Regions from separate parts of the Propionivibrio pelophilus DSM 12018 genome, predicted to be linked through region 3. Evidence: predicted binding sites of a transcription regulator. Region 3 holds the regulator's gene; each other region holds the start of a gene.

What was found. The regulator sigma-54, encoded in region 3, starts transcription at its own class of promoters, with help from an activator protein. The targets are predictions, from matches to a motif close to TGGCACGCTTNCTGCTNA.
Region 1: the regulator sigma-54 is predicted to act here: its motif matches at 2,639-2,656, upstream of BO74_RS14185 (circularly permuted type 2 ATP-grasp protein).
Region 2: the regulator sigma-54 is predicted to act here: its motif matches at 1,906-1,923, upstream of BO74_RS07260 (bactofilin family protein).
Region 4: the regulator sigma-54 is predicted to act here: its motif matches at 2,840-2,857, upstream of rsxA (electron transport complex subunit RsxA).

Annotation. Positions count from the first base shown of each region.
Region 1 covers NZ_JCANUT010000036.1:31,044-35,446, forward strand. The annotation lists gene BO74_RS14170 (transglutaminase family protein) at 1-640, shown strand, start outside; gene BO74_RS14175 (DMT family transporter) at 681-1,604, shown strand; gene BO74_RS14180 (LysR family transcriptional regulator) at 1,644-2,513, shown strand; gene BO74_RS14185 (circularly permuted type 2 ATP-grasp protein) at 2,689-4,116, shown strand; gene BO74_RS14190 (alpha-E domain-containing protein) at 4,272-4,403, shown strand, end outside.
Region 2 covers NZ_JCANUT010000011.1:61,168-65,570, forward strand. The annotation lists gene BO74_RS07250 (permease) at 1-224, opposite strand, end outside; gene BO74_RS07255 (sensor histidine kinase) at 233-1,645, opposite strand; gene BO74_RS07260 (bactofilin family protein) at 1,961-2,608, shown strand; gene BO74_RS07265 (N-acyl amino acid synthase FeeM domain-containing protein) at 2,854-3,474, shown strand; gene rocF (arginase) at 3,487-4,403, opposite strand, start outside.
Region 3 covers NZ_JCANUT010000022.1:32,357-36,759, reverse strand. The annotation lists gene recX (recombination regulator RecX) at 1-284, shown strand, start outside; gene lptB (LPS export ABC transporter ATP-binding protein) at 306-1,052, shown strand; gene BO74_RS10885 (RNA polymerase factor sigma-54) at 1,147-2,571, shown strand; gene hpf (ribosome hibernation-promoting factor, HPF/YfiA family) at 2,694-3,020, shown strand; gene ptsN (PTS IIA-like nitrogen regulatory protein PtsN) at 3,126-3,572, shown strand; gene hprK (HPr(Ser) kinase/phosphatase) at 3,593-4,403, shown strand, end outside.
Region 4 covers NZ_JCANUT010000059.1:13,214-17,616, reverse strand. The annotation lists gene rsxC (electron transport complex subunit RsxC) at 148-1,668, opposite strand; gene BO74_RS17655 (RnfABCDGE type electron transport complex subunit B) at 1,679-2,212, opposite strand; gene rsxA (electron transport complex subunit RsxA) at 2,222-2,803, opposite strand; gene nifL (nitrogen fixation negative regulator NifL) at 3,060-4,403, shown strand, end outside.

The sequences.
Region 1 (4,403 bases), on a different contig from region 3:
CGGCAAGACCACCGCCTGGGATGACGTGCGCGCGGCGCTGACCTACGGCGCGCGACCGATCCATCTGGAAGCCAGCACCTATCTCTTCGAATCGCCCTACGTGCGCGTCAAGCGCGAATTCGCCGCCTACGCGGCACCCTGCTTCCCGCCGGGGCGACCGTTGCTGGAAGCAGTCCAGGCGCTAATGGCAAAGATCTTCCGGGAATTCAAGTTCGACGCCAAGGCCACCACCGTCGCCACGCCGGTCCTCCGGGTTCTCCAGGAAAGGCGCGGGGTCTGCCAGGATTTCGCCCACCTGATGCTTTCCTGCCTGCGCTCGCTCGGACTCGCGGCGCGCTACGTCAGCGGCTACCTGCTGACCAAACCGCCGCCCGGCAAGCCCCGGATGATCGGCGCGGATGCCTCGCACGCCTGGATCGCCGTCTTCTGCCCGAACGCCGACGGCGGCGCCTGGGTCGACTTCGACCCGACCAACAACCTGTTGCCTGACACGCAGCACATCACCCTGGCCTGGGGCCGCGACTTCGGCGACGTCTCGCCGCTGCGTGGCGTCATCCTCGGCGGCGACGAGCACACGCCGGAGGTCGCGGTCACCGTCACCCCCTACGACGAACTGACGGCGGTCGCGACAGGCGTATGATGCGCAGTCATCATACGCCGCGCTGAAAAGCCATTTCCCCGTGCCCCATCGCAACCTCAAGGGCGTCCTGCTGTTCCTGTCGGGACTGTTCCTGTTCTCGTCGGTCGACACCACGGCCAAGTACCTGACCGCGTTCTACAGCGTGCAGTTTCTCGTCTGGGCACGCTTTGCCGTGCATCTGGCGATCATGCTGGTCGCCGTCGCGCCAGGAATGGGCCGCGAACTGGTGGTCACCCGCCGCCCCGGGCTGATGCTTTTCCGCGCGCTGCTGCTGGTCGCCTCCAGCCTGTTCATCCAGACGGCCTTCCGCTCGCTGCCGCTGGCCGAGACCACCGCCGTATTCTTCGTCACGCCGGTCATCGTGGCACTGCTCGCCGGACCGCTGCTCGGCGAGAAGGTGGCGCTGAAGGTCTGGCTGGCGACGTTCGCCGGCTTCTGCGGCGTCCTCCTGATCGCCCGCCCCGGCGGAGCCCTGCTCGGCATCGGACTGGTCTATACCCTGGCCGCGGCGCTGTGCTATTCGCTGTACCAGATCCTCACCCGCAAGCTGGCCGAAACCGAGTCGACGATGCGCCAGCTTTTCTATACTGCGCTGATCGGCACGCTGGCCATGTCGCTGATCGTCCCGCCGTACTGGATCGGCGAGTGGCCGCCGCTCGGTCACTGCCTGCTCATCGCGTCGCTCGGCCTTTATGGCGGTGTCGGGCATTTCCTTATCATCGGCGCCTATCGCACCGCCCCGGCCTCGTCCCTCGCCCCGATGATGTACGTCCAGCTGATCTGGGCGACGCTGCTCGGCTGGTCCGTTTTCGGGCAGTTGCCGGATACCGCGTCGACCGTCGGCATGACAATCATTGGCGCCGCCGGAATCGCCCTCGCCATTCGCCGCCCCCGCAAGGAAATCCATGAACTTGCCGGCGACGACGCGCGTTGCAAAAACCCGGCAGTGCGGGTTGAGCGATAGAATGGCGGCCAACCCCGAAACGCAATCAAGGCTCTGGACGTGGACGACAAGGACTGGCGGATTCTCAAGACGATCGCCGAGGAAAAGAACCTCACCAAGGCCGCCGCACGCCTGTACATCACCCAGCCGGCACTGACCTACCGCCTGAAGAACATCGAGGAAGAATTCGGCGCCCAGATTGTCCTGCGCATTCCCAGCGGCGTCGAATTCACCCCTCAGGGCACGTGCCTGGTGGCCTACGCCGACGAAATGCTGCAGAAGTTCGGCTCGGTCAAGGAACGCATCAAGAACATGGTGGACAAGGTGCAGGGCTCATTGCGCATGGGCACCTCCAGTGTGTTCGCGCACTACACCCTGCCGAAGATCCTCAAGGGGTTTCTCACCTTCTACCCGGAGGTCGAGATCGCGCTGAAGACCGGCTTCAGCTCGAAGATCATCGAGATGCTGGAGCGTCAGGAGATCACCCTCGGCATCGTGCGCGGAGAGCATGACTGGAGCGGCGAGCGCTTCCTGCTCTCGGAAGAACCGTTGTGCATCGCCTCGCGCGAGCCGATCGACTTCGCCGACCTGCCGCGACTGCCGCACATCCGCTACGGCGCCGACGCCGCGCTGCATCGCCTGCTCGACGACTGGTGGCGCAAGAATTTCAACACGCCGCCGAACACCACCATGGAAGTCACCACCATGGAAACGGCCCGGCAGATGGTCCTGCACGGCCTCGGCTGGTCGATCCTGCCGGGCATCGGCCTGGCCCGGAAATACGGGCTGGTGAAGCAGCCGCTGTTCTGGCCGGACGGTTCGCCGTTGATCCGCAAGACCTGGGTGCTGTGTTCCAACACCTCGCTCGAACTGCAGACCGTGCGCGCTTTCCTCGCCTACCTGGAAAGCGGCAAACCGATTCCGAAATAAGCCCGGCGCCGCTTTTTTAGCGGGAAGGCCCCACCCTCTTGTCGCGATTGGTGCGCCGCCGCCCTACACTGGTGCATGAACGCCCGGGATGGTCGCCAAACCCTGACTATCGCGTGGTTTTCCGTTGGCACGCTTTCTGCTCGAAGTGATCAACCATTTCGCTGCGGCAACGACCATGAAAACCACTTTCTTCAACGAGATGTACGATCCGGCAGGCGCCTTGCGGCCGCATTACCGCGGCTACGCCGACTGGCTGGCGGCAACTCCGCCGGAGCGCATCGCGCGCAAGCGCGCCGAGGCCGACATCGCCTTCCATCGCGTCGGCATCACCTTCGCCGTCTATGGCGAAGAGGCCGGCAAGGAGCGGCTGATTCCGTTCGACATCATTCCGCGCATCATCCCCGCGCAGGAATGGAAAGCGCTGCAACAGGGGTTGCGGCAGCGCGTCAAGGCGCTCAACGCCTTCCTGCACGACATCTACCACGACCAGCACATCCTCGACGCAGGGCATATCCCGCGCGAACAGGTGCTGAACAACGCGCAGTTCCGCCCGGAGATGAAGGGAGTCGACGTCCCAGCCGGCATCTATGCACACATCGCCGGGGTCGATCTGGTGCGTGCCGACAGTGATGGCAAAAGCGGGGAATACTACGTTCTGGAGGACAACCTGCGCGTGCCGTCCGGAGTGTCGTACATGATCGAGGACCGCAAGATGATGATGCGGCTCTTCCCCGAACTGTTCTCGAAACAGAAGATCGCACCGGTGCAGCACTACCCGGACATGCTGCTGGAGAACCTGCGCGCCGTCGCCCCGCAAGGTGTGCAGAACCCGACGGTGGTGCTGCTCACCCCCGGCGCCTACAACAGCGCCTACTTCGAGCACACCTTCCTCGCCCAGCAAATGGGTGTGGAGCTCGTCGAGGGCCGTGACCTGTTCGTCAAGGACGAGACGGTCTTCATGCGTACCACGCAGGGGCCGCAGCGCGTCGACGTAATCTACCGCCGCCTCGACGACGACTTCCTCGACCCGCTGGCCTTCCGCAAGGATTCGATGCTCGGCGTGCCCGGACTGCTCTCGGCCTACCGTGCCGGCAACGTGACGCTGGCCAACGCCATCGGCACCGGCGTCGCCGACGACAAGTCGATCTACCCGTACGTTCCCGAGATGATCCGTTTCTACCTCGGCGAGGAACCGCTGCTCAACAACGTGCCGACGTACATGCTGCGCAAGCCCGACGATCTCAAGTACGTGCTCGACCACCTGCCAGAGCTGGTCGTCAAGGAAGTGCACGGCGCCGGCGGCTACGGCATGCTCGTCGGCCCGGCGTCGACGAAGGAACAGATCGAAGCCTTCCGCCAGCGCATCGTCGCCGCGCCCGAAAAATACATCGCCCAGCCGACGCTGGCGCTCTCCAACTGCCCGACTTTCGTCGAATCGGGAGTGGCCCCGCGCCACCTCGACCTGCGCCCCTTCGTGCTCTCCGGCAAGACCATCGACATGGTCCCCGGCGGCCTGACCCGCGTTGCTCTGCGCGAAGGCTCGCTGGTGGTGAACTCGTCGCAGGGCGGCGGCACCAAGGACACCTGGGTACTCGAAGACTAGCGGCCTGCCACGATGAATCCAATGACCCTCACAGCCTCCGTCATTCCGGCGAAAGCCGGAATCCAGAGGCGAACCACAGGACTCCGGATCAAGCCCGGAATGACGCAGCCATCCTTTGTTTGCCGCATGACAGGCCACCAGCACGGGAGAAGAACATGCTGAGCCGTACCGCCGATCACCTTTACTGGATGTCGCGCTATACCGAGCGCGCCGAGAACCTCGCCCGTCTGCTCGACGTCACCTGGCAGATGTCGCTGGTGCCCCAGTCCGTCACCGCGGAGAACCAG
Region 2 (4,403 bases), on a different contig from region 3:
TGACGCTCGCGCGTCAGCTCACCCGGCGTCATACGCTGCAGCAGGTGGTAGTAGCCGAGCAGCGGAAGCATCGCGTTCTCGTTGACCTGCACACTCGCGACAGGCGCCGGCCTGGAATCGGACTCCTGCTCCAGCGGCAAGGCAGCGCAGGCGGTGAGCAGACTGGTCAACACAAGTAATAGCCAGTGGCAAGGCAGAGTGTGGTTCGGAAGGTTCGTCTTCATGGCGGGGATCAGCTGGCGGGGGTCCATGGCAGTTCGATCTCGAAACGGGCGCCGGGACTGCCCGGCGCGGCAACCTCGATCCGTCCTCCCAGGACCGTGACGAGTTCGTGCACGATCGACAGGCCAACGCCACTGCCGTTCCGCGGGATGGGAGCAGGGCGCAGGCCCTGAACAAACGGAGCGAAGATCCGCTGTGCATCTTCCGCGGCGATTCCCGGGCCTTCGTCCATGCAAGCCAGGCGCAGCTTGGCACCGTCGATTTTTGCTTCAATCCGCACGGTCCCGCCGTCCGGGCTGAAATCGATGGCGTTCGAAAGGAGATTGTCGATGATCACGCGCAGCTTGTCGGCGTCTTCCATACCGGGCGTCGAGGGGGCGCTGCATTGAATCTGCACGTGCCGGGCCTGCACCTGCAGCTCCCGTTCCTGCACAACTTCGCCGAGCAGCCGCTTGAGGTTGACTGGCCGCCGATGGACGCGTCGCGAGCCCAGCGACACGGCGTTGAGACGCAGCAGGCTCTCGATGTGCCCCTGCAACGATCGGGCGTTGGCGTCGAGGATGTCCGCCACCTCCTGCTGCGCCGCGGTGAGCGGCCCGGCGATCTGTTCCTGCAGCAGGGCGACCCCCTCGCGGAGGGCTGTCAATGGGGTTTTCAGTTCGTGCGACACGTGGCGCAGCGTTTTTTCCCGTTCGGCCTCCAGCTCGCCGAGACGCACACGCAGCCAGTCGAGCCGCTTGCCGATCTGACGCAGATCGGCGGGGCCGCCGACCTCCACCGGATCGCCCAGGCGGCTTTCTCCCAGGCGCTCGATCGCCTCCTCGATGGTGTCGATGGGGCGGGAGAGCCACCAGCTCATCGCCAGGGCGATCAGAAAGGCCGAGGTGATCGCAGCTGCAACGAGCGTGCCGAGGCGCAGCCGGTTTTCCTCGAGTTCACCGAGCAACGCCCCATGCTGGTTCTCGATCCAGCGCTTGCCTTGCGCATCGAGCGCGGCATTGATTGTTGCGAGCCGGACCAGCGCGCTGGCCAGCTCCTCGCCGGCATCCTTGCGATGCAGAGAGGCGCTGAGCTCGTCGACGCTTCGCCGCCAGTCGACGGGCAGGGCGGCCAGCGGCTGCCCGGGCAGGGATTCGAGGCTGTCGATGGCGGCGAGGGCATGCGTCAGCTGTGCGTCGAAACGCGCCAGCACACCCTGATCGCCGAGCACCATGTACTGCCGGGCGCTGCGTTCGAGTTCCGTCGTGCGCTCGGCCAGCTCCTGCGTCGACGCGCTGATGCGCAGGGCGAGCGCGCCGTTGGCCCGGCCTTGGGCCGCGAAGCGTTCGAGCAGGTACCAGCTGCGCACGCTGGCGCCGCCGAGCAGGGCGACAATGAGCAGGAGACCGGCCAGCATGCTCTGGCGGAACGACACACGAATCATGGGCAAAGGGGTATTGGCTTGCCATCAAGAGATGTTCAAGCGTAGCAGAATGCGATCCGGAAAAAACCCGGATATGCGGAAAGAATTGAGGAAAAATTTCCGATGTCGCCATTTGGCGACTTCCCAACACATTGATATTACTAGGTTATGACTGAGTAATCGGGTTCTCGTCGTCACTAAACGACAAATCGGACGGCGTTTTTCAAGCCGATTCTCGGCCGCACACCCCACTTCGTTGTTTATCAAGGGAAAGTCTTGTCTGGCACGGATATCGCTGTAGTCGGCTGACGTTTCCGACACCACGAAGGAGTATCCGTGTTCAACAAATCGACCTTGTTCAATCGCAACGATCCAGTGACCCGCCGTGATAGCGCTCCGGCAACGCTTGGCAGCACGCGCCAGACCCCGGCGGCCGATAGCCCCGCTGGACGCAACGCTGCGGCCGGCAAGGATATTTCGACAACACCAGCGACAAGCGCTTCGCCGTCAGTGACGCTACCGGTCGACGCCGCCCCGACACCGACCGTGGTTGTTGAGGCGAAAGCGCCGGCCTCTGCCGACTCCAGTGCAGAAACAGGTATGGGCGCCCGCCTGATCGTCGGCCCAGAGGTCAAACTCAAGGGGGCGGAAATTCTGGACTGCGATACGCTGGTGGTCGAAGGCCGGGTCGAAGCCACGATGGACAGCCGCGTAGTTCGCATCGCCGAGCACGGGGCGTTCGTCGGCAAGGTCAGCATCGACATCGCTGAAATCCACGGTTCATTCGAGGGCGAACTGACTGCGCGCTCGCAACTGATCATTCACTCGACCGGGCGGGTGAAGGGCACCATCCGCTACGGCCGCCTGGTGGCCGACGAAGGTTGCGAACTGTGTGGCGATGTCGCCGTTCTCGCCCCTTCGCATGCGTCGAAGCCGAAGTTAGGCCGCGAGGCGCTCGTTGAACTCGATGCAAGCGCCACCTAGCCATCGGCTACGCCTCGCCGTGCGCCTCAATCACAGCGCGACTTGGCACTGGCTGTGGGCTATGGGGTGCGGCGTGGCCGTGGCCATCGCCCTGCGGTGCGGGGAGACTCTTGTTCGAGGCTTCGCAAATTTTCTTAGCTAAGTCGTTCGGTCTGTGCCATTATTTTCAAGCCATGCAAGAAAACACAACAACATACCAGGGAGGTTCCGCAGTAGCACGCCGACCAGTGTCACAGCTGACGGTCGTGTCGCTACGTGCACCTGACGATCACGGATTCGGCGACTACGACATTCGTCTGGCGCGTACGACGGCACAGCATGGTGCAATCAGCAGCCTGGTGCGCCGGATGTACTCCTGGCGCGGTTACAGCCTCCAGCGATCGGCCTATCTTCCCGGCGACCCTAACCGGATGAGCCTGGCCGTCTGGCAGGACAAGGAGGCTTTGGCCACCCTGACCATCGGCCGTGATTCGCCCGCGGGCCTGCTGGCCGATGGGCTCTATGCCGAGGAACTTGACGGGTTGCGCCATCCGGGACGCGTGGTTTGCGAGGTGACGCGGCTGGCGGTGCATCCGGATTTCAGCTGTCCCGATATGCTCAATGCGCTGTTTCACACGGCACTGCTTTACGGCAAGGCCGCGTATCGTGCCAGCGATGCGGTCATCGAGGTCAATCCACGCCACGTGCGTTTTTACAAAAACCGTTTTGGTTTCCGCCAGATTGGCAAGCTGCGGCAATGCCCGCGGGTCGACGCGCCGGCGGTACTGCTGCACCAGACGCTGGACAGTCTCAAGGTCCAAGGGGCAGGACTCGATTTTCTGCGAGAAGAAAGGACGATCACCCTGCCACTGGCAGCAGCGTCCTGACACATCCGGGAATCAAACGGCGTGTCGCCGGGTACGCATCAGCGTACTCTTCCCGAACAAACTTTCGATCAGATCAACGGCCAGCTCGGCCGTGCGGTTGCGCACGTCAAGCGCGGGATTAAGTTCGACCACATCGAGCGAGGCCAACCGGCCGGTATCGGCGATCATTTCCATGCAGAGCTGCGCTTCGCGATAGGTCGGGCCGCCGCGCACCGCCGTACCGACACCCGGAGCGACGTCCGGGTCGAGAAAATCGACATCGAGACTAACGTGCAGATGGGTGTCCGGCCCGACCAGGGCCAGCGCCAGTTCCATCGTCTGGCGCATCCCCGTCTCGTCGATGAAGCGCATGTCGAACACCTCGATGCCGGCGTCGTGCACCAGCCGTTTCTCGCCGGCATCGACGCTGCGGATACCAATTTGACGGATTTCCTTTGCACTTAACGCCGTGCCGCTGCCACCCAACTCCACCAACTCCCGCGGACCGTTGCCGCACAGACAGGCGACCGGCATGCCGTGCAGATTGCCGCTCGGAGTCAGCGCCGCGGTGTTGAAATCCGCGTGGGCATCGAGCCACAACACCCGCAGTTTCTTGCGCCGTTCCCGGCAATGGCGGGCCACCGCACTGATCGAGCCGATCGCCAGCGAATGATCGCCGCCGAGGAGGACTGGCAGGCAGCCGCGTTCCAACTCATCGAACACCGCCGCATGGACGGCACGATTCCAGGCGACGACCTCCGGCAGGTGACGAAAGCCGTTTTCCACAACCCGCTGCGGATTGGCCGGCCCGGCGACGTTGCCGGCATCGCGCACCTCGAACCCGCAGCGCGCGATGGCCTCAGCCAGCCCGGCGACGCGCAAGGCATCCGGCCCCAGGCGGGCGCCGGACGTGCCGGCGCCGAGGTCGGTGGGCGCTCCGACAAGACTCA
Region 3 (4,403 bases):
CGGAAATGCGGGTGAATGTGCGCAGTGCGCGTTATGGCAATGCCAGGCTGATTCAGGAACTGCGCGCAACGGGAGTCGATGCCGGCGCCGTTGATCAGGCCCTGGCGGCGTTGGACGACGAGTTTTCGCGAGCACGGCAAGTCTGGCAGCGTAAATTCGGCGCGGACATGCCTCCCGTTGATGCGTCCGAACGCGCGCGCCAGGCTAATTTCATGGTGCGCCGCGGATTCTCCGGGGATATCATTCGCCGTTTGTTGCGTGGTGATTACGAAGGCGATCAATAAGAGATGTCCGAAAACAATCTGATGTCCGAAAACAACTTGGGCGAAAGCAGCAAGCTATCCACGCGTAACCTCAAGAAACGCTACAAGAAGCGGACCGTCGTCGAGGATGTCTCGCTCGAAGTGCGTAGCGGTGAGGTCGTCGGATTGCTGGGGCCGAATGGTGCGGGGAAAACGACCTGTTTCTACATGGTGGTTGGTCTCGTGGCCTGCGATGGAGGCGATGTTTATCTGAATGATAGAAAGATTACCCACTTGCCCATCCACCAGCGTGCCAAGCTCGGGGTGTCCTATCTTCCCCAGGAAGCCTCGGTGTTCCGCAAGCTGACGGTCGTCGAGAACATCAAGGCGGTGCTTGAACTACGCAAGCTGCCACGTGAAGAAGTCGAACATCGCGCCGAGCAGTTGCTGGAAGAGCTTCATATCAGCCATATCCGCAACAGCTCGGCGGCCTCGCTGTCCGGCGGCGAGCGGCGGCGGGTGGAAATCGCGCGGGCGTTGTCTACCGATCCGCGCTTCATTCTGCTCGACGAGCCGTTTGCCGGGGTCGACCCGATCGCCGTGTTGGATATCCAGAAAATCATCCGCTTCCTCAAGGAACGCAACATCGGCGTGCTGATCACCGACCATAACGTGCGCGAGACGCTTGGGATTTGCGATCACGCCTATATCCTCAACGAGGGCGGGGTGCTGGCGGCTGGCCGGCCAGATGAAATCATTTATAATGAAAACGTACGTAAGGTCTATCTTGGCGAGAATTTCCGCCTGTGATCTCGCCTCTGATACCGGCTCGACCGTTTCGTCAAAAAATTGTCTGTAATAGCGGTGTGCCGAGCATGCAGTTTCTTGCCGCCCTGTTCCCAACATGAAGCCATCTCTCCAGCTCAAGCTAACGCAGCACCTGGCGCTGACGCCGCAACTCCAGCAATCGATCAAGTTGCTGCAGCTGTCGACGCTTGAGCTTGAACAGGAACTCGAGAAGTATCTGCAGGAAAATCCCCTACTCGAGCGCGAGGACGAAAACTATTCCGCGGCTCCCCCGGAGTCCGGTCAAGATGCTGCAAGCGAGGACAGGAAGGCTGAAGAACCGGAAACGCCGAGCATGCCCGATTCGAAAGATGAGGATAGCTGGCTTGGTGATGCGGCGGAAGGAAATTACGCCAGCACGTCGGGATCTTTCGATGACGACGACGGTGACTATCAGGACGTTCAGGCCGCGACCACTTCCCTGCGTGAGCACCTCTCCTGGCAACTGGGCCTGATGAACTTGCCTGCGCGCGACCGCACGCTTGTTCAATGCCTGATCGACGCGCTGGACGATGATGGCTATCTGACCCAGTCGCTGGACGAATTGGTTGAAGCTCTGCCACCTGAGCTCGAGATCGAGCCGGAAGAGTTGCAGATTGCGTTGAAACACCTCCAGAACTTCGACCCGACGGGCGTAGGCGCGAGAAGTGCGCAAGAATGCCTGGTGCTGCAACTGAATGCGCTCCCCGTGGACGAGACGCAGCGCTTGGCTCTGGCAATCGTACGCAATCATCTCGACCTCCTTGCCGGACGGGATTTCGCCCGGCTCAGGAAGCTCACGGAGTGCGATGATGACCAGCTGCGTGAAGCGCAGTTCCTGATACGCAGCCTCAATCCTCGTCCCGGGGCTAGCTACGCCGCGCCCGATGCGCGCTATATCACCCCGGATGTGGTCGTGCGCAAGGTTCGTGGCCAATGGACGGTCAACATCAATTCGGATGCCTATCCGCGCTTGCGCATCAACAGCCTGTATGCCCAGATCCTCTCGCGGCAGCGTGGCTCGGGGTTGTCGGGGCAATTACAGGAGGCCCGCTGGCTGATCAAGAATGTTCAGCAGCGCTTTGACACGATTCTGCGCGTGGCGCAGTCCATCGTCGACCGTCAGCGCCAGTTTTTCGATCATGGCGAAGTTGCCATGCGGCCGCTGGTGCTCAGGGAAATCGCCGAGACACTCGGTTTGCACGAGTCGACGGTATCCCGGGTGACAACGCAAAAATACATGGCGACGCCGCGTGGCATCTTCGAACTGAAGTATTTCTTCGGCAGTCATGTGGCGACGGAAGCGGGGGGGGCGTGCTCGGCGACGGCCATTCGCGCACTGATAAAGCAACTGGTCGGTGCGGAAGATGCAAAAAAGCCGCTTTCGGACAGCCAGATCGCCGACCTTCTCGGGCAGCAGGGGATTGTTGTTGCCCGGCGGACGATCGCCAAATACAGGGAATCGCTGAATATTCCCCCCGTTAAACTGCGCAAGACGATCTAGCGAGGCCGCTGTTCTGTGTCTGACGATGACATGCTACCCTTACCCCTGTCTCTCTCGCGCAAATTGGCGAGAGGGGTTTAGAAAGTCGCTCTGGCGGCTATCCTCTTGAAAGGAGCTACACCATGAACCTGCAAATCAGTGGACACCATCTCGAAATTACCCCGGCGTTGCGTGACTACGTTACCGGCAAGCTCGAGCGGGTTACACGTCATTTCGATCATGTTATCGATGTGAGCGTGATCTTGTCGGTGGAAAAGCTGAAGCAGAAAGCCGAGGTTACGGTGCATCTGGCCGGCAAGGACATCTACGTCGAGTCGATCGATGAGGATCTTTACGCTGCCATTGACATTCTGGCCGACAAGCTGGACCGTCAGGTTCAGAAGTATAAGCAGAAGTTGCAGGACCATCATCGTGGCGAGAAGTTGAGCCAGCAAAGCGTCGTCGAATAACGTTACCCTTGTCAGGCGGATTTGGTCGTTGAGGCGGCCAAATCCGCCTTTTATTGTTTTCCCCTAGCCCTTCCGTTTTTTCTCGGGCGCGTCGACAGCATTACCATGAGCCAGATCAGCCAGTTACTTCCCCTCGAAAACATCGTTCTGGATTTGGAGGCGAGCAGCAAGAAGCGTGTTTTCGAACACGCGGGGCTTGTTTTTGAAAATAATCAGGGTATTGCCCGCAGCGCGGTGTTCGATAGCCTCTTTTCGCGCGAGAAACTCGGGTCGACTGGCCTCGGGCGGGGCATCGCTATTCCGCATGGACGTATCAAGGGCCTGAAGGAAGCCTGTGGGGCGTTTATTCGGCTGGTCTCGCCGATCCCCTTCGACTCGCCGGACGGTGAGCCTGTTTCGTTGTTGTTTGTGTTGCTCGTTCCCGAACAAGCAACCGAGCAGCATCTGCAGATCCTTTCCGAGCTGGCCGAGCGCTTTTCCGATCGTTCCTGCCGAGAAGCCTTGTCCTCGGCCGCGGATGCGGAAGCGGTACGGCAGACATTCGCTACCTGAAGGTGCCAAGAATGCTATCCATCCGCAAATTGAGCATTACCCAGCTTTATCAGGATCACCTGGAAAAACTGAAACTGACCTGGGTCGCCGCCGTGGGGGTCGAGCGCCATGTCGAGCTCAAGGACATGGAAACCTATGGGCCGGACGTTGTCGGCCACCTCAATCTGATTTATAGCCACCGCGTGCAGGTTATCGGCAAAGCCGAGCAGAACTGGGCAGGGCGTGCCGGCATGGATCGCTGGCACCGGCAGATCGACGATTTGATGGCGTGTGAACCGCCGGCCTTGATCATCGCTGACGATCTCGAGCCGATGCCAGGTTTGCCTGAGATCTGCGAAAAAACCGGGACGCCTTTGTTCAAGAGCCCGAAGGCCTGCTCCGCGGTCATCGATCTGCTGCATATCTACCTGGCCCGTCGATTTGCCGATACCGTTTCTGCGCACGGCGTGTTCATGGATGTTTTCGGGATGGGGGTGCTGATTACCGGCGAGTCCGGAATCGGAAAGAGTGAATTGGCCCTGGAGCTGGTTTCGCGTGGACACGGCCTCGTTGCCGACGATGTTGTTGAACTTGCGCGCACGGCTCCGACAACGATCGAAGGTCGCTGCCCCGGAATGCTCAAGGACTATCTGGAAGTGCGTGGCCTCGGCTTGCTCAACATCCGCACGATCTTCGGGGAAACCGCAGCCCGGCGCAAAATGAAGCTCAAACTGATCGTGCATTTGCAGAGAAACGTACCGGGCGAGGACTTCCCGAGATTGCCGCTTGATTCCCAGTCGCAGGAAATTTTGGGTATTCCGGTTCGCAAGGTGTGCTTCCATGTTGCACCTG
Region 4 (4,403 bases), on a different contig from region 3:
CTGCTTTTCGCGCTGGCTCGCCGTGGTGCTCCGTCATCCCGGCGAAGGCCGGGGTCCAGCCGGTGCTCCGAGAACCTGGATTCCGGCCTGCGCCGGAATGACGAGGAGGCTCGTGCGCGGCCTGTGCTCGGCAAGTACCGTGGAGATTCATTCCACCACCTCCGTCGCCGCGTTTTCCGCCGCGGCCTTTGCCGCCGCCTCGGCACGTTTCGCCGCTTCGCGTTCGGCCTTGCGTTTGGCCGCCGCCTCGGCTTTTTCCTTGGCTTCGCGTTCCAGGCGCAAGGCGCGTTCGGCGGCGAGTTTCTTGGTCGCTTCCATGCGCAGCTGGCTGCGATCCTGTGCCCACAACTCGCCCTTGGCATGCGAGAAGTACTGCACCAGCGGGATGTGCGAGGGGCAGATGTACGCGCAGCAGCCGCAGGAGATGCAGTCGGAAAGCCCGAGCGACGCGGCGGCCTGCAGATCGCCGGCACGCACGTTGGCGGCCATCTCCAGCGGCAACAGGCCGATCGGGCAGGCCTGAACGCAGGTGCCGCAGCGGATGCAGGGGCCGGCTTCGGGAATGGCGATCTCGTCGTCGTTGAATGCGAGGATGCCGGCCGTACCCTTGACGATCGGGACGTTGGCATGCGGCAGCACGGCGCCCATCATCGGACCGCCCATGACGAGGCGCGCGGGCTCGCTCTTCAGTCCGGCGAACGCAAGAAGATTGCTGGCCAGCGTGCCGATCGGGGCCAGGATGTTGCCCGGCTGCCAGACGGCGCCGCCGTTGATCGTCACGATGCGCTGGATCAGGGGTTCGCCGAGGCGCACGGCGCGATGCACGGCGTTGGCCGTGCTGACGTTGTTCACGATCACGCCGACGTCCGCTGCCCGGCAGTCGGAGGGGACTTCCTTGCCAGTCAGCGTCTCGATCAGCTGGCGGTCGGAACCCATCGGGTAGCGCGCCGGCACCGGGCGAATCTTGACCTCGGGGAAACGGGCAGCGGCGCGGCGCATCGCGGCGATGGCTTCGGGCTTGTTGTCCTCGATGCCGACCAGCGCTTCTCTTGCGCCGGTGCAGTGGAGCATCAGGCGCACGCCGTCGATCACGTCGGCGGCCTTGTCGCGCATGACGCGGTCGTCGCACGACAGATACGGTTCGCATTCGCCGCCGTTGACGATCAGCGTGGTGATTTCGCTGCGCTTGCCGAGCGCCAGCTTGACCGACGAGGGGAAGGTCGCGCCGCCGAGGCCGACGACGCCGGCGTCGGCGATCAGCTTGGTGACCTCGGTCGGTGAGAGGGCGAACGGATCGGCCGGAACATCGACCTCGACGGCTGTATCCAGTCCGTCCGTTTCGATGGTGATCGCCTCGAACGGCAGCCCCGACGGATGTGGTGCGGTGATCTCGCCGATAGCGAGGATCTTGCCGGATGTCGGCGCATGGATCGGGGCGGAAATCCGTCCCCGCGGCTCGGCAATCAGCTGCCCCTTGAGAACGTTCTGTCCGACCAGTACCAGCGGCCGGGCAGGCTGGCCGACGTGTTGCACCAGTGGTACATAAAGCCGGGCGGGCAGGGGGAGTATCCGCAGCGGCGCATCCGCCGCCGGCCGCTTGTGGTCGTCCGGATGAACACCCCAGCGCGGCGCCTTCAGATTGTGCAGGAATCGTTCGATCAGTCCCATGATGGTTTCCTCAAGCGGCGGCCTCGGCGGGCTTCGGCCAGACCCAGTGCTGCAGGGTGACCGGGATCGGCTGCATGATCGCCGCCTCGGTCGGACAGCGCTCGACGCACTTGCCGCAGCCGGTGCAGGCTTCGCGGATGACGGCGTGGATCTGCTTCGGGGCGCCGATCATGGCGTCGGTGGGGCAGATCTTCAGGCAGCGGCAGCAGCCGATGCAGATTTCTTCCTTGATGACGGCGATCTTCGGTCCTTCGTCAGAAACCCCATCGAGGTCGATCGAGACGCCCAGCCTGGCCGCGATCGCCGTGGCCAGCCCCTTGCCACCGGGGGGGCAGACGGTTGGCGTGGCGGAACCTTCGGCGATTGCCTTGGCTGCCGCGGCGCAGCCGGCCATGCCGCACTGTCCGCAGTTCGATCCCGGCATCAACGCCTCGATTTCATCGGCCAGCGGATCGCCTTCGACCGCGAACTTCCGCGCGGCGACGCCGAGGCCGAGGCCGAGTACAGCGCCAAGAACGGTCAGGCTGGCAATGGCGGCGAACATCATCGTCTCCTATTTGAAATTCAGTCCGGAAAAGCCCATGAACGCCAGCGACATCAAGCTGGCGAGGACAAAAGCGATCGGTGCACCGGTGAAGACGGACGGCACGCGGGCCAGTGCCAGGCGTTCGCGCATGCCTGCGAACATGACCATGGCCAGGGTGAAGCCGGCGGCCGAGCCGAAGTCATAGACGAGCGTGGTGACGAAGCTGTGTTTTTCCTGGTTGTTGATCAGCACCAGGCCGAGCACCGCGCAGTTGGTGGCGATCAGCGGCAGGTAGATGCCGAGCGTCTGGTAGAGCGCCGGCGCCATCTTGTGGATGACCATCTCGGTGAATTGCACCACCGCGGCGATGACCAGGATGAAGGTGATGATGCGCAGGTAGCCGAGGCCGAGCGGCGCCAGCAGCCAGTGTTCGATGTTCCAGCAGACCGAGGCGGCGAGAAGCATCACGAAGGTGGTGGCCATGCCCATCCCCAGCGCGCTGTCGATGCGTTTCGACACACCCATGAACGGGCACAGGCCGAGAAATTTCACCAGCACCACGTTATTCACGAGGGCGGTGGTGATCAGCAGGAAGAAATAGTCGCTCATGGGCAATTGTGCGATTCGTTGGCGTGTGCCCTACCGCTATCACGATTCGTGCCATGCGCTTTCCGGCAGGCTCCGCAATCGTGCAAGGGGGCGAAAATGCGCACCGTTAAGGGGTTTTTCGCGGCGGCTGCAGCAACGGTTGCGATGTCGCAAGTCCTACACATTGCGTGAAATGCGACATCTGCCGCGGTTTTCGGCGTGTGTCGGTTTTCTGGTACGGAATTTGCGATGAGTTCCCCGACTTGGGAGAATTCATGTGACTAACGACATCCGCTCCGGCGGGGACCATGCTGCGGCCGCCGCGATCGTTCCCGCCGTATTCCAGCAAGCCGTCGAGCAGGCGGACATTGCCATCTCGATCACCGACGCCGCGGCCAACATCCTCTACGTCAATCCGGCGTTTTCGCGCGTGACCGGCTACGCGGCGGATGAACTCGTCGGAGCCAACCAGTCGCTGCTGTCGAACAAATCGACGCCGGATGAGATCTATCAGGCGATGTGGGCGGCGATCACAGCCGGGCGCCCGTGGAGCGGGCGGCTGGTCAATCGGCGCAAGGATGGCAGCAAATATCTCGCTGACCTGCTGATCACACCGGTGGCCGACGCGGCCGGGATGATCACCAACTATCTCGGCATCCAGCGCGATGTCACCGAAATGCACCGGCTCGAATGCGAGCTCGGCGACCAGAAGGCGCTGATCGAGTCTGTCGTCGATTCGGCTCCGGTGGTTCTCGCGTTGCTCGACAGCACCTTCCGCGTGGTGCTCGACAACCACGAGTACAAGAAGCTGATGAGCGACCTGCGTGCCGTCGAACCGGCGACCGTCATCCTCGATGCCGTGCGCGGCAATCTGAACGCGCCGCTCGCCGCGCCGCGTGTCGGCCGTTATGCCTTCCACGATCACGAAATCCGTTTCGACTCGCGTCAGGGAACGCGCTGGTTCTCATGCTCCGGCCTCTGGGTCGAGCGCAAGGACGGCAAGGCCGAGAGCTTCTTCGACCGCCGGGACGAGGTCTTCCTGCTGCTGGTGGCCAAGGAAACCACGCGCCAGCGTACCGAGCAGGAAAAAACCCGGCTGGCACTGCTGCAGGCGACGATGGCCGAGGAGTCGCGCGTCGATGCCCTGCGCGAGACGCTGTCGGCCGCTGTCTTCAAGATCGAGGGGCCGATCAACATCATGGCCTCGGTGCTGGCCACGCTGGAGCGTCGAGGTGGTTCGCCGGCCGGTTCGGCGTTGTCCGGCGCGCTCTACGCCGGGCGCGACGCCATCGACAGCCTGCGCAGCGCGATTCCCGAGCATTCGTCGGAGTCGCGCACCGCGGTCAATATCAACGAAGTGATGCGCGACGTCCTCGACCTGACGACGACGCGCATGCTGGCAACGGGTGTGACGGTGCAATGGCAGCCGCAGTCGGTGCTGCCGTCGCTCAACGCCTTCCCCAACCGGATGCGTACGATGTTCAAGGCGATCGTCGACAACGCGATCGAGGCAATGAACACCAAGGGCTGGCGCGAACGCGAACTGCGGGTGATCACGCGCGGCCACACTGACCGTGTCGAAGTGGTGATCGAGGATACCGGGCCGGGCATTCCGCCGAAC